DNA from 3 places in the Halomonas chromatireducens genome. Region 3 is predicted to be linked to each of the others. Evidence: riboswitches for the same ligand, from Rfam matches in the RefSeq annotation. Region 3 holds a riboswitch; each other region holds the start of a gene.

Region 1 (3,270 bases), 1.9 Mb from region 3:
TGGCCATGGCATCGGTAACCGGGGCAAAGCCGGTAACGACCAGGGAGAGCGGCGAGGTGACACTCCGCTCTTCCGGCTCGCCCTTGGTGTCCTGCGTCGTCCAGGCGGTACGCATCGACATGGAGTCCTTGCCCACCGGAATCGCAATGCCCAGCGCCGGGCAGAGCTCCATCCCCACGGCATGGACAGCGTCGTACAACGCCTGGTTTTCGCCGACGTGGTCGGCGGCGCTCATCCAGTTGGCGGAGAGCTTGATATCACCCAGCTTGGCGATGGGCGCCGCCGCCAGGTTGGTAATCGCCTCGGCGACCGCCAGTCGTGCGCTGGCGGCGGGATCGATCAACGCCACCGGCGGCCGCTCGCCCATGGCCATGGCCTCCCCGGCATGGGTATCGTAGCTGGCGGTGGTCACCGCCACGTCGGCCACGGGCACCTGCCAGGGGCCGACCATCTGGTCGCGGGCCACCATGCCGGTGATGGAGCGGTCCCCGATGGTGATCAGGAAGCCCTTGGAAGCGACGGTGGGCAAGCGCAGCACGCGCTCCATCGCCTCGCGCAGGTCCAGGTTGTCGAGCATCACACCCGACAGATCCCGGCTTTCCCGCTCGAATTCGCGCTGCATCTTTGGTGGCTTGCCGAACAGCACGCTCATGGGCAGGTCGACCGGCTGGCTTTCGAAATGGCCGTCGCGCACTTCCAGGTGATGGGCCTCAATGGCCTCGCCGACCACGGCGTACGGGCATCGCTCCCGCGCACAGAGCGCATCGAAGGTCTCCAGGTCCTCCGGCGCCACCGCCAGCACATAGCGCTCCTGGGCCTCGTTGCACCAGATCTCCAGCGGACTCATGCCCGGCTCGGCATTGGGCACGGCACGCAGGTCGAAGCGCCCGCCACGGTTGCCGTCCTTGACCAGCTCCGGCAGTGCATTGGAGAGGCCGCCTGCGCCCACGTCGTGGAAGAAGCGAATGGGGTTGGCCTCGCCCAGGGCCCAGCAGCGATCGATTACCTCCTGGGCGCGGCGCTCGATCTCGGGGTTCTCGCGCTGCACCGAGGCGAAGTCGAGATCGGCACTCGAGGTACCCGAGGCCATGGAGGAAGCGGCGCCGCCGCCCAGGCCGATCAGCATGGCCGGGCCACCCATGACGATCAGCTTGCCACCGACGGGAATCACGCCCTTCTGGACATGGCCATCGCGAATGCTGCCGTAGCTGCCGGCGATCATGATCGGCTTGTGGTAGCCACGCCGCTCGATGCCCCCGGCGCCCATGGCATCCTGCTCGAAGGTGCGGAAGTAACCGGCAATCGCGGCGACCTGCTCGACCTGCACGTGGCCCTGGCGCCCTGCCTGATCGGCTACGGCGAGATCGCCAACTGGCTGAATGGCCGACCGGACACCGTCCGCGGCGAGGCCAACCCCTATGACGCCTGGATCGCCATGTACGAAGGCGAAGAGTTCCAGGGCGCCATGCGTACCGAGCTGGAGTGGCTCGATGCGCGACTGGCCGACGTCACCCCTTCGCGCTTCCAGGAGCTGTCGGAGGTATTCCGCGATGCCACGCGACTGGAGATCGATTTCTGGCAGATGGGGCTGGACCGCGCGGACTAGCCCACAGCCATGCAAGACCGTTGCCGCTGCGAAGACGTGAGGGGCGCCGGAGACAGGTCTAAGAGGGGGTCCTATTCCAGGGATGGAATCGGTAGCGCCCAGGGAGGGGTTCACAGCGCCCCCTCGCAGACCTGTCACCGGATCAGCCCCGGGCTTGAGGCAGAAACGTAGCGGCGACGAACCTGCCCGCCGATGATGGCGGGCACCACCACGCTTGACGGGGTGCCGTTGAAAACGGCTGAGATCATGCAGCGCCAGCCGGCGATGGAGCATGGATCCCGTTGAACCTGAACTGGCTAGGACCAGCGTAGGGATCAAGCGACACGCAGAGAGGCCAAGGCCGCTCTGCCCCTGTCCTCCCAGCTGTCCTCCCTGACAACGCACAACAGCCGCAATACCCTAGGGAGAACACTCCATGAGCAAGACCCAGCACTTCCTCGCCGATACCGCCATGGTCGACGAGGCCGCCATCCAGCCGCTGCCCGGCTCACGCAAGGTCCATATCGAAGGCTCACGCCCCGACATTCGCGTGCCCTTCCGCGAGATACCGCTGTCCCCGACCAAGACCTCCGGCGAGGACGAAGAGAACCCGCCGCTGCTGGTCTACGATACTTCTGGCCCCTACACCGACCCCGAAATCAGCGTCGATCTGCGCCGTGGCCTGCCGGAGCTGCGCCGCGCCTGGATCGAGGAGCGTGGCGATACCGAATTCCTCGATGGCCCCACCTCCGACTACGGCAAGCGCCGCGCCAACGACCCCATGCTGGCCCAGCTGCGCTTCGACCTGAAGCGCACGCCACGGCGCGCACTCCCTACAAAAGATGGCCGGGTAGGAAACGTCACCCAGCTGCACTACGCCCGCCAGGGCATCATCACCCCGGAGATGGAGTTCATCGCCATTCGCGAGAATCAGCGCCGCCAGGCGCTCGGTACCGAGGAAGTCGAGCGGATTCTCGGCCATCAGCACCCGGGCCAGGGCTTCGGCGCACGCCTGCCGGAAGAGATCACCCCGGAATTCGTGCGTGCCGAAGTGGCCGCCGGGCGGGCGATCATCCCCTGCAATATCAACCACCCGGAGTCCGAGCCGATGATCATCGGCCGCAATTTCCTGGTGAAGATCAACGGCAACCTGGGCAACTCGGCGGTCACCTCCTCCATCGAGGAGGAGGTCGACAAGATGACCTGGGGCATCCGCTGGGGCTCGGATACCATCATGGATCTCTCCACCGGCCAGAACATCCACGAGACCCGCGAGTGGATCATCCGCAACGCTCCGGTGCCCATCGGCACGGTGCCAATCTACCAGGCGCTGGAGAAGGTCAATGGCGTGGCCGAGGACCTCACCTGGGAAGTCTTCCGCGACACCTTGATCGAGCAGGCCGAACAGGGCGTGGACTACTTCACCATCCACGCCGGCGTCTTGCTGCGCTACGTGCCGCTGACCGCCAAGCGTGTCACCGGCATCGTCTCCCGCGGGGGCTCCATCATGGCCAAGTGGTGCCTGTTCCATCACCGGGAGAGCTTCCTCTATACCCACTTCGAGGAGATCTGCGAGATCTGCAAACAGTACGACGTGGCCTTCTCCCTGGGTGACGGCCTGCGTCCCGGCTCGGTTGCCGACGCCAACGACGAGGCGCAGATGGCCGAACTCAAGACCCTCGGCG
Region 2 (3,270 bases), 1.2 Mb from region 3:
CTTCGCCTTTCACTGCGGCCTGGACGTGGGCGAACTCACCGACGAATGGCAGACGCGTTTGCTGAACGCCGGCTTCACCCTGGATGACATCTGGGACATTGGCGCCATCACCGCTTTCTTCGGGCTCTCCAATCGCCTGGTTACCCTCACCGGCACGCCGCCCAACGACGAGTTTTACCTGATGGGCCGGGTGCCGCGTGAGAAGGTCTAACAGGTAGGAAGCAATCGAGGCGTCCGACGTGTATTGAAGCTCACTCAGGCGCTTTCCCGGCATCCTTCCAACAACTGCAGCACCGGAACCAGCTGGCTTTCATGCAGCACCAGCACGGTGTCTACCGTGGCGTCCCTCTCGGTGGGGGAAATCACGGCGAATTCACCTTCCTCCAGATGGAATTCGTGAATCTCGCGAGGTCCGTGCGGGGTCGTGCAGCGTGCCGTGCGGTAGGAGTCATCTTCGCCGTAGGTGAGGCGGTGGTAGACCTTGAAGAACGTATAAAGATAGAGCCCCTGGTCGAAGGCGGGCCAGCGGGCGGGAATGGTGCGGGTCTCCTCGTCGAGGGCCTGGCCGTTGGCTTCGGCCTGGTTGATGGCATGCTCGAGCGGGCGGGCCAGCAGCGAGGCATTATCCTTGGGAAAAGGCTGCGAAGCCTCGAAGGCCTGGTGGTAACGATCAACCGCCTTGCGCAGGTCTTCGAGTGAGCCGATGCGATGGTCGCTGTGGTCCAGGTCGGCGGGCTCGAAGCTGCCGTTTTCCCAGCCATGGATCACCCTCAGCATTAGCTGGCCTTTGGCCATGGGCTGCAGCAGCAGGTCATCGATGGCGACCCGCAAGTGCAGCTGCCGCTCGATCACTTGGTTGTCGAAAGCGCTGTAGGGGTCGGCGAAGATGGCATGCAACCGTCCGGGGGCGTGTTCCTTGGCTTCGGTAAACGGCATCGGTAGTCTCGGCGAGAGTGGTCGTTCGCTGGTAGCGACTGTTGTATCATCACTCGTCCCATCAATCATGGACGCTAGACGGTTATATCGGCCATCCTGACAATAACTTGAGTTAAATTACTCGACAATCCATTCACTGTCGCCAGGGGAGTCCCGCCGTGCAACCGGCAGGGGCTGAGAGAGCCAAGCGCTGACCCTGGAACCTGATCCGGTTCATACCGGCGGAGGAAGTGCGACATGCCCTACCTGACGTCTGCCGTGCTCGGCGCGGCGCTGCTCTGCTTTGCCTATCTGGGCCTGCGCGCCCGGCGGGCCGACGGCCTGCTCGATGACTACGTGACTGCCCGCAACTCCCAGGGAGCCCAGGCCATCGGCCTGTCGTTCCTGGCCTCCAGCATGGGGGCCTGGATCCTCTTTGCGCCGCCGGAGATCGGCGCCTTCGTCGGGCCTGTGGCGCTGGCTGGCTACGCCATCGGCTCGTCGCTGCCGTTCCTGATACTGGGACTCTACGGCCCCGCCATCCGACGCCACCTGCCGCAGGGACGCAGCATCGGTGAATTCGCCGAGGCCTGCTATGGCGCCGGGGTGCGGCGCTGGGTCTCCTTCGTTTCCGTTGCCTACATGGCCATCTTCCTGGCCGCCGAGCTAACTGCCATCGGCGCCATTGCCGCGCTGCTCTCCGATGTGCCGCCTTCACTGGTGATCCTCGGCGTGGCGGTGGTCACCCTGGTCTACACCACCCTTGGCGGCCTGCGGGCGAGCCTGGCCACCGATCGCTGGCAGGCCTGGCTGCTGCTGGCCCTGCTGGTACTGGTCGGCGGCGTGGCCTGGTGGTGGCTGCCGCCCATGCCCGCCGGGGCGATCATGCCCTCGATTCCCACCGGCAGCGCACTCTCCGTGGCGCTGACCCTGGTGATCGCGGTCACCGCGGCCAACCTCTTCCACCAGGGCTACTGGCAGCGTATCTGGGCGGCCGAGGATGACCGCGCCCTGGGCCGCGGGGCGCTGCTGGGTGGGGCCAGCAGCCTGCTGGTGGTGATGGCCATCGGCGGGTTGGGCATGCTGGCGGCCATGCATGCGCTGCCGCTGGGCGAGCCGCCGATCCCCTTCTTCGCACTGCTCTCCGCCGCGCCGGCCTGGCTGGGCCTTCCGGCTCTGGTGCTGGCGGTAACGCTGGGTGCCTCCAGCGTGGATACCCCGCAGAACGCCATCGCCTCCATGGCTGTGGCCAGCTCCGGGGGGCGCGGGCTCTCGGTTCGCGGGGCACGGCTCGTCACGGTGGCGCTGATGGCACCGGTGGCATGGGTGGCCCTTCAGGGCTTCTCGGTGCTGCGGCTGTTCCTGATCGCCGACCTGCTCTGCGCGGCCATCGTGGTGCCGGTGCTGCTGGGCCTGTGGCGGCGCATGTCACCGCTGGCGGCGGTGGCCGGCGGCGTGGCGGGCCTGCTTGGCGCGGTGGTGCCGGGATGGGTTGCCCAGGGCAGCCTGGCCGCCGGTGTGCTGGCGGCGAGCTTCCCCGACAGCATTCCCACCCTGGCGCCGTTCCTCGGTGCGCTGCTCGCTTCCACCCTGGCCAGCCTGCTGATCGCCTGGCTGCGCCCCGGGACGAAATTTCACCTGGCAAGCAAGGGAGACGCCTGATGACGACACGCTCTGACTGGAACGCCTGGGCCGCCAGCCGTGAATCGGCGCGCATCACCGACTGGCTTCGCGAGATCAGCGAGCCGGACTGGTCGGCCACGGTGAACCACCCGCTGTTCGACGCCCTGGCCGAGGGGCGGCTTGTGGGGGGCGACTTTGCCGCCTACATGGTGCAGGACTACGGCTTCGTCGATCCCTTTACCGCCCTGATCGGCCACGCTATCGGCCACGCGCCGAGCATGGCGGACCGGGTAGTGCTGGGCCAGTTCATGGGCATGCTGACCAGCGACGAGAACAGCACCTTCCAGCGCACCTTCGACGCCTTCGAGGTGCCTGCGTCCCTGCGCGAGGCGCCGGATTACCTGCCGCAGACCCTGGCGTTTCGCGAGCTGCTGCACGACACCGGCCAGGGCGGCGACTACGCCGAGATCCTGACGGTGCTGGTGGTCACCGAGTGGGTCTACCTCGAGTGGGCGCTGCGGGTGACCCGCGTAGACGGGCTGCACCCGTTGATGGGGGAGTGGATCGATCTGCACGACAACCCCGCCTTTCAGGAGTTCGTGGCCTGGCTGCGCCAGCGCCTGGACGAGGAGGCGGCGGCGCTCGATGACACCGCCTTCGCTCGGATGGCCGAGCGCTTCCGCGACACCGTGGCGAAGGAGCGTGCCTTCCACGACGCCGTGCAGCCGCGCT
Region 3 (3,270 bases):
TGGGAGGTGCTCAACTTCTGGCTCTCCAGCCACTTCCCCTTCACTGCCATGTACGAGCCACCCAAGGTCGAGGGACTCGACCCCGTGACGCGAGAGGGTCGTGAGCGCATGGGCGCCAAGCTGGTACCCACCAACCCACGCGGCGTGGCGGCATTGCTTAAGGCGCTCAAGCGCTGCGAAGCCATCGGCATCCTGCCCGACCAGGAGCCCAACTGGGGCAGCGGCGTCTTCGCCCCCTTCTACGGCCGCCTGGCCTATACCGCTACCCTGCTGCCCAAGCTGGTGGCCCGCACCGACGCGCGTGTCGTTACCGGCGTGGCGCGGCGCATTCCCGGCCGCGGCTTCGCCATCCACTTTCTGGCCGCCGACGAGCAGGTCTACTCTCCTGATGAAGAGCAATCGGCGACCGGTGTGAACGCCTGCGTCGAGGATGCCATCGCCCTGGACCCGGCCCAGTACCAGTGGGAGTACAAGCGCTACCGCAAGGTGATCGAGGAGCAGGAGGGGCATCCGGACCATGGCTCCTTCCGGCTTTACTGAGAGCTGCTGTCTTACCCTACCTGTGGTGCATAAGCCGCGCGGATATCGAGATCTGGGCCGTAAAAGATCCCGGCCACGCGGGCGGCTGACCGGCAGCTGCAGAGGAATTTTAGCATTCCCCCTTTCGCACAACTATTTTCCACCGACTAATAACTCATCAAAATACCATTCTTCACACAGTCCTTCATAATTCCACGCGTTGTAGCAGCAACGTCATTTGACAAGAACAGCTTCTTGCGCTCATTTTCAAGAAAGTCAGCCCCAAAATCTTTCGTCAAGTGGATAGAAGCATAAGTAAGCCCATCAAAATCTTCTCTACTAAAATACCACCCACCTACATAACCGCCTACTTCATAGTAACGAGAGAAAGCCCACTCCATTTTTTTAGAAATCTCGTGCATTTCATTTTCGCACTCGGCTGGAATATAATAACTTATCGCCACCTCCCCCACGTTAACTTGCAACCGCATAACAATCGACTCACCACTCTCACGAGATATATGATAGTACGCATCTATTTGGCCAGGGATATGATTGACCCGTATAGTAGTCTTGCTATTCCTCAATGCCTGCTCAATATCATTGCCATTTACCTTCTTGCTTTCCCACAGCTTAAACTCGCCTTCTGGAAAATCAATAAGCAAACAAGCCCTAGGAAAGGTTTCTAAAAAAAGCCGCTCCGCACGTTTCTGAAGATTTATCACATTGACATCTTTTTCAGAAAAGAAAACCACAATTGCTATCACAATACCTGAGGCCGCGACTTGACCAAGCGACATAGCAACCAATATCCAGTCTTGCCGATTTTCTTTACCAAGAAAATAGACAGAAACTCCTACAGCACTTATAAGAGCAAAAGCAAGAACACTTAAAGCAACAACCTTGACCCAGCTGGGGGCATAAATAAAATTCTTACTCTCCATGAACAAAAACCCCCTAATCAATATGTAAAAAAGCAATAATAAATGAGAAGACAAACAACTTCTCATCTCAAGGATTAACTATCACCACACAAACCAATTATATGCGAGAACAATTATAGAATAACGGATAGCATAATTTTTTACAAAACCATTAGCCAGATAATGGCGGCCTTCACTACCAGCTCCGGCAAATCCCACCATCGCCCACAGCGACTGGGGATGATACAGGGTCGGCATCGGCGACGACGAGGTGGACCTGATCTTTGAGCTGGATGCGTTCAGACAATAGCCGGTCCCAGACATTGGCGGACTGGCATCTTCGCCCTACCCTGCTAGACTGCCTGGACGCTTGACGGGGTGCCGGTGATTCCGGCTGAGATGGCGCAGGGAGCCCAAGGGTGACCTCAGCGCCGATCCCGTGGAACCTGATCCGGGTGAGCAGGGCCGCTGGCCCCGCATGAACCGGCGTAGGGAATCAGGCGAAGGGGTTTGATGACACGTCTCTCTGCGCTCCCCTTCTCTCACGATCTCCCCTGCCCGACTTCAGCCTCGCTCCGGATCCTCGATCACCCGGAGGCTAGATGGGCTACCGCTTTACCGACCTCACCGCCGCCTGCCAGGACGACTGGCGCGCCTATACCGAGCACGACTTCGTGCGCAGCCTCGGGGCCGGTACCCTGGCCGAAGACGCTTTCCGCCACTACCTGCAGCAGGACTACCTGTTCCTGATCCACTTCGCCCGGGCCTATGCCCTGGCCGCCTACAAGAGCCGCACCCTGGCCGACCTGCGTCAGGCCCATGAAGGCTTGAAGGCCATCGTCGACGTGGAGCTGGGCCTGCACGTGGGCTACTGCCGCGAGTGGAACATCAGCGAGGAGGCGCTCGCCAGCCTGCCCGAGGCCCGGGCCACCATGGCCTATACCCGCTATGTGCTGGATACCGGCAATCGCGGCGACCTGCTCGACCTGCACGCCTTACCCATGGCGCCCTGCCCCTGCCCGAAGCGAGCAACGCATGACTCTATCGATGGGAGCAGCCTCCGGCCCCGCCCAGCGCGCCCGACGCACCTGGAACATCGACCAGTGGGGCAGCCCTTTATTGGCCTGACAATTGGTTTGAGAGGCCTTCAGGTCGATGCTGATGATGTCGATACCCTCAGGGTGGGTATTGCGAGCATGATAAACGGCGCCGCTATTGCCTTTTTGACATCAGTATGGGGATTACGAAACAAGGGGCGCTTGACCGGTTAAGTGAGCTACGCTCGCGAATTCCGTCTATTATACAGGAGGGACAGGAATCGACTGATTACTTCCGTTGGCGGAAGGATGCGGAAGCCGCACTAGTTAACTTCTTTTCCCTGTCTGAGGGCAAGCGACACCTGACCGAATTCAAAGACATTCATTCGCAACTGCCCCCGCGGCACGTACAGTCGCTTGATCTCGGCGTCGGGTGGAAGACCTTCGATAAGGCGATGGAGCTGTCCTCGGAGTACTTTAAGTCGGTCGAGCAAGAAATCCAGGATTACTATGAAGACGAGGCAGGCACGCCTCGTGCTAGTGTCGAGGAGTCAGCTCCTGGCAACGTGTTCATTGTGCACGGCCGCGATCAAGCGCTCAAAGAGGCTGTGGCGCGCTTTGTCGCGAAAATAGGCCTGAATCCCATCATCCTGCATGAGCAAACCAACGAGGGGCGAACCCTTATCGAGAAATTCGAGGCGAATGCCTCAGCCGATTTTGCGATCGCTTTGTTCACGCCCGATGACGTAGGCGGGCTGAAGAGCGACACGCCGAGCCTCTCTAACCGCGCT

The links. Region 3 has a riboswitch for thiamine pyrophosphate ahead of LOKO_RS20260 (TenA family protein). Riboswitches for the same ligand answer to the same signal wherever they lie in the genome.
Region 1: another riboswitch for thiamine pyrophosphate. It lies ahead of thiC (phosphomethylpyrimidine synthase ThiC); the one in region 3 lies ahead of LOKO_RS20260 (TenA family protein).
Region 2: another riboswitch for thiamine pyrophosphate. It lies ahead of LOKO_RS18300 (sodium:solute symporter family transporter); the one in region 3 lies ahead of LOKO_RS20260 (TenA family protein).

Annotation. Positions count from the first base shown of each region.
Region 1 covers NZ_CP014226.1:626,254-629,523, reverse strand. The annotation lists partial or broken gene purL (phosphoribosylformylglycinamidine synthase) at 1-1,375, opposite strand, end outside; partial or broken gene LOKO_RS02975 (thiaminase II/PqqC family protein) at 1,295-1,606, shown strand; TPP riboswitch at 1,815-1,937, shown strand; gene thiC (phosphomethylpyrimidine synthase ThiC) at 2,022-3,270, shown strand, end outside.
Region 2 covers NZ_CP014226.1:3,939,196-3,942,465, forward strand. The annotation lists gene LOKO_RS18290 (peroxidase-related enzyme) at 1-211, shown strand, start outside; gene LOKO_RS18295 (hypothetical protein) at 256-936, opposite strand; TPP riboswitch at 1,071-1,184, shown strand; gene LOKO_RS18300 (sodium:solute symporter family transporter) at 1,174-2,577, shown strand; gene LOKO_RS18305 (TenA family protein) at 2,577-3,270, shown strand, end outside.
Region 3 covers NZ_CP014226.1:2,696,618-2,699,887, forward strand. The annotation lists gene LOKO_RS12510 (lysophospholipid acyltransferase family protein) at 1-540, shown strand, start outside; gene LOKO_RS12515 (hypothetical protein) at 687-1,463, opposite strand; TPP riboswitch at 1,807-1,955, shown strand; gene LOKO_RS20260 (TenA family protein) at 2,045-2,713, shown strand; gene LOKO_RS12525 (TIR domain-containing protein) at 2,677-3,270, shown strand, end outside.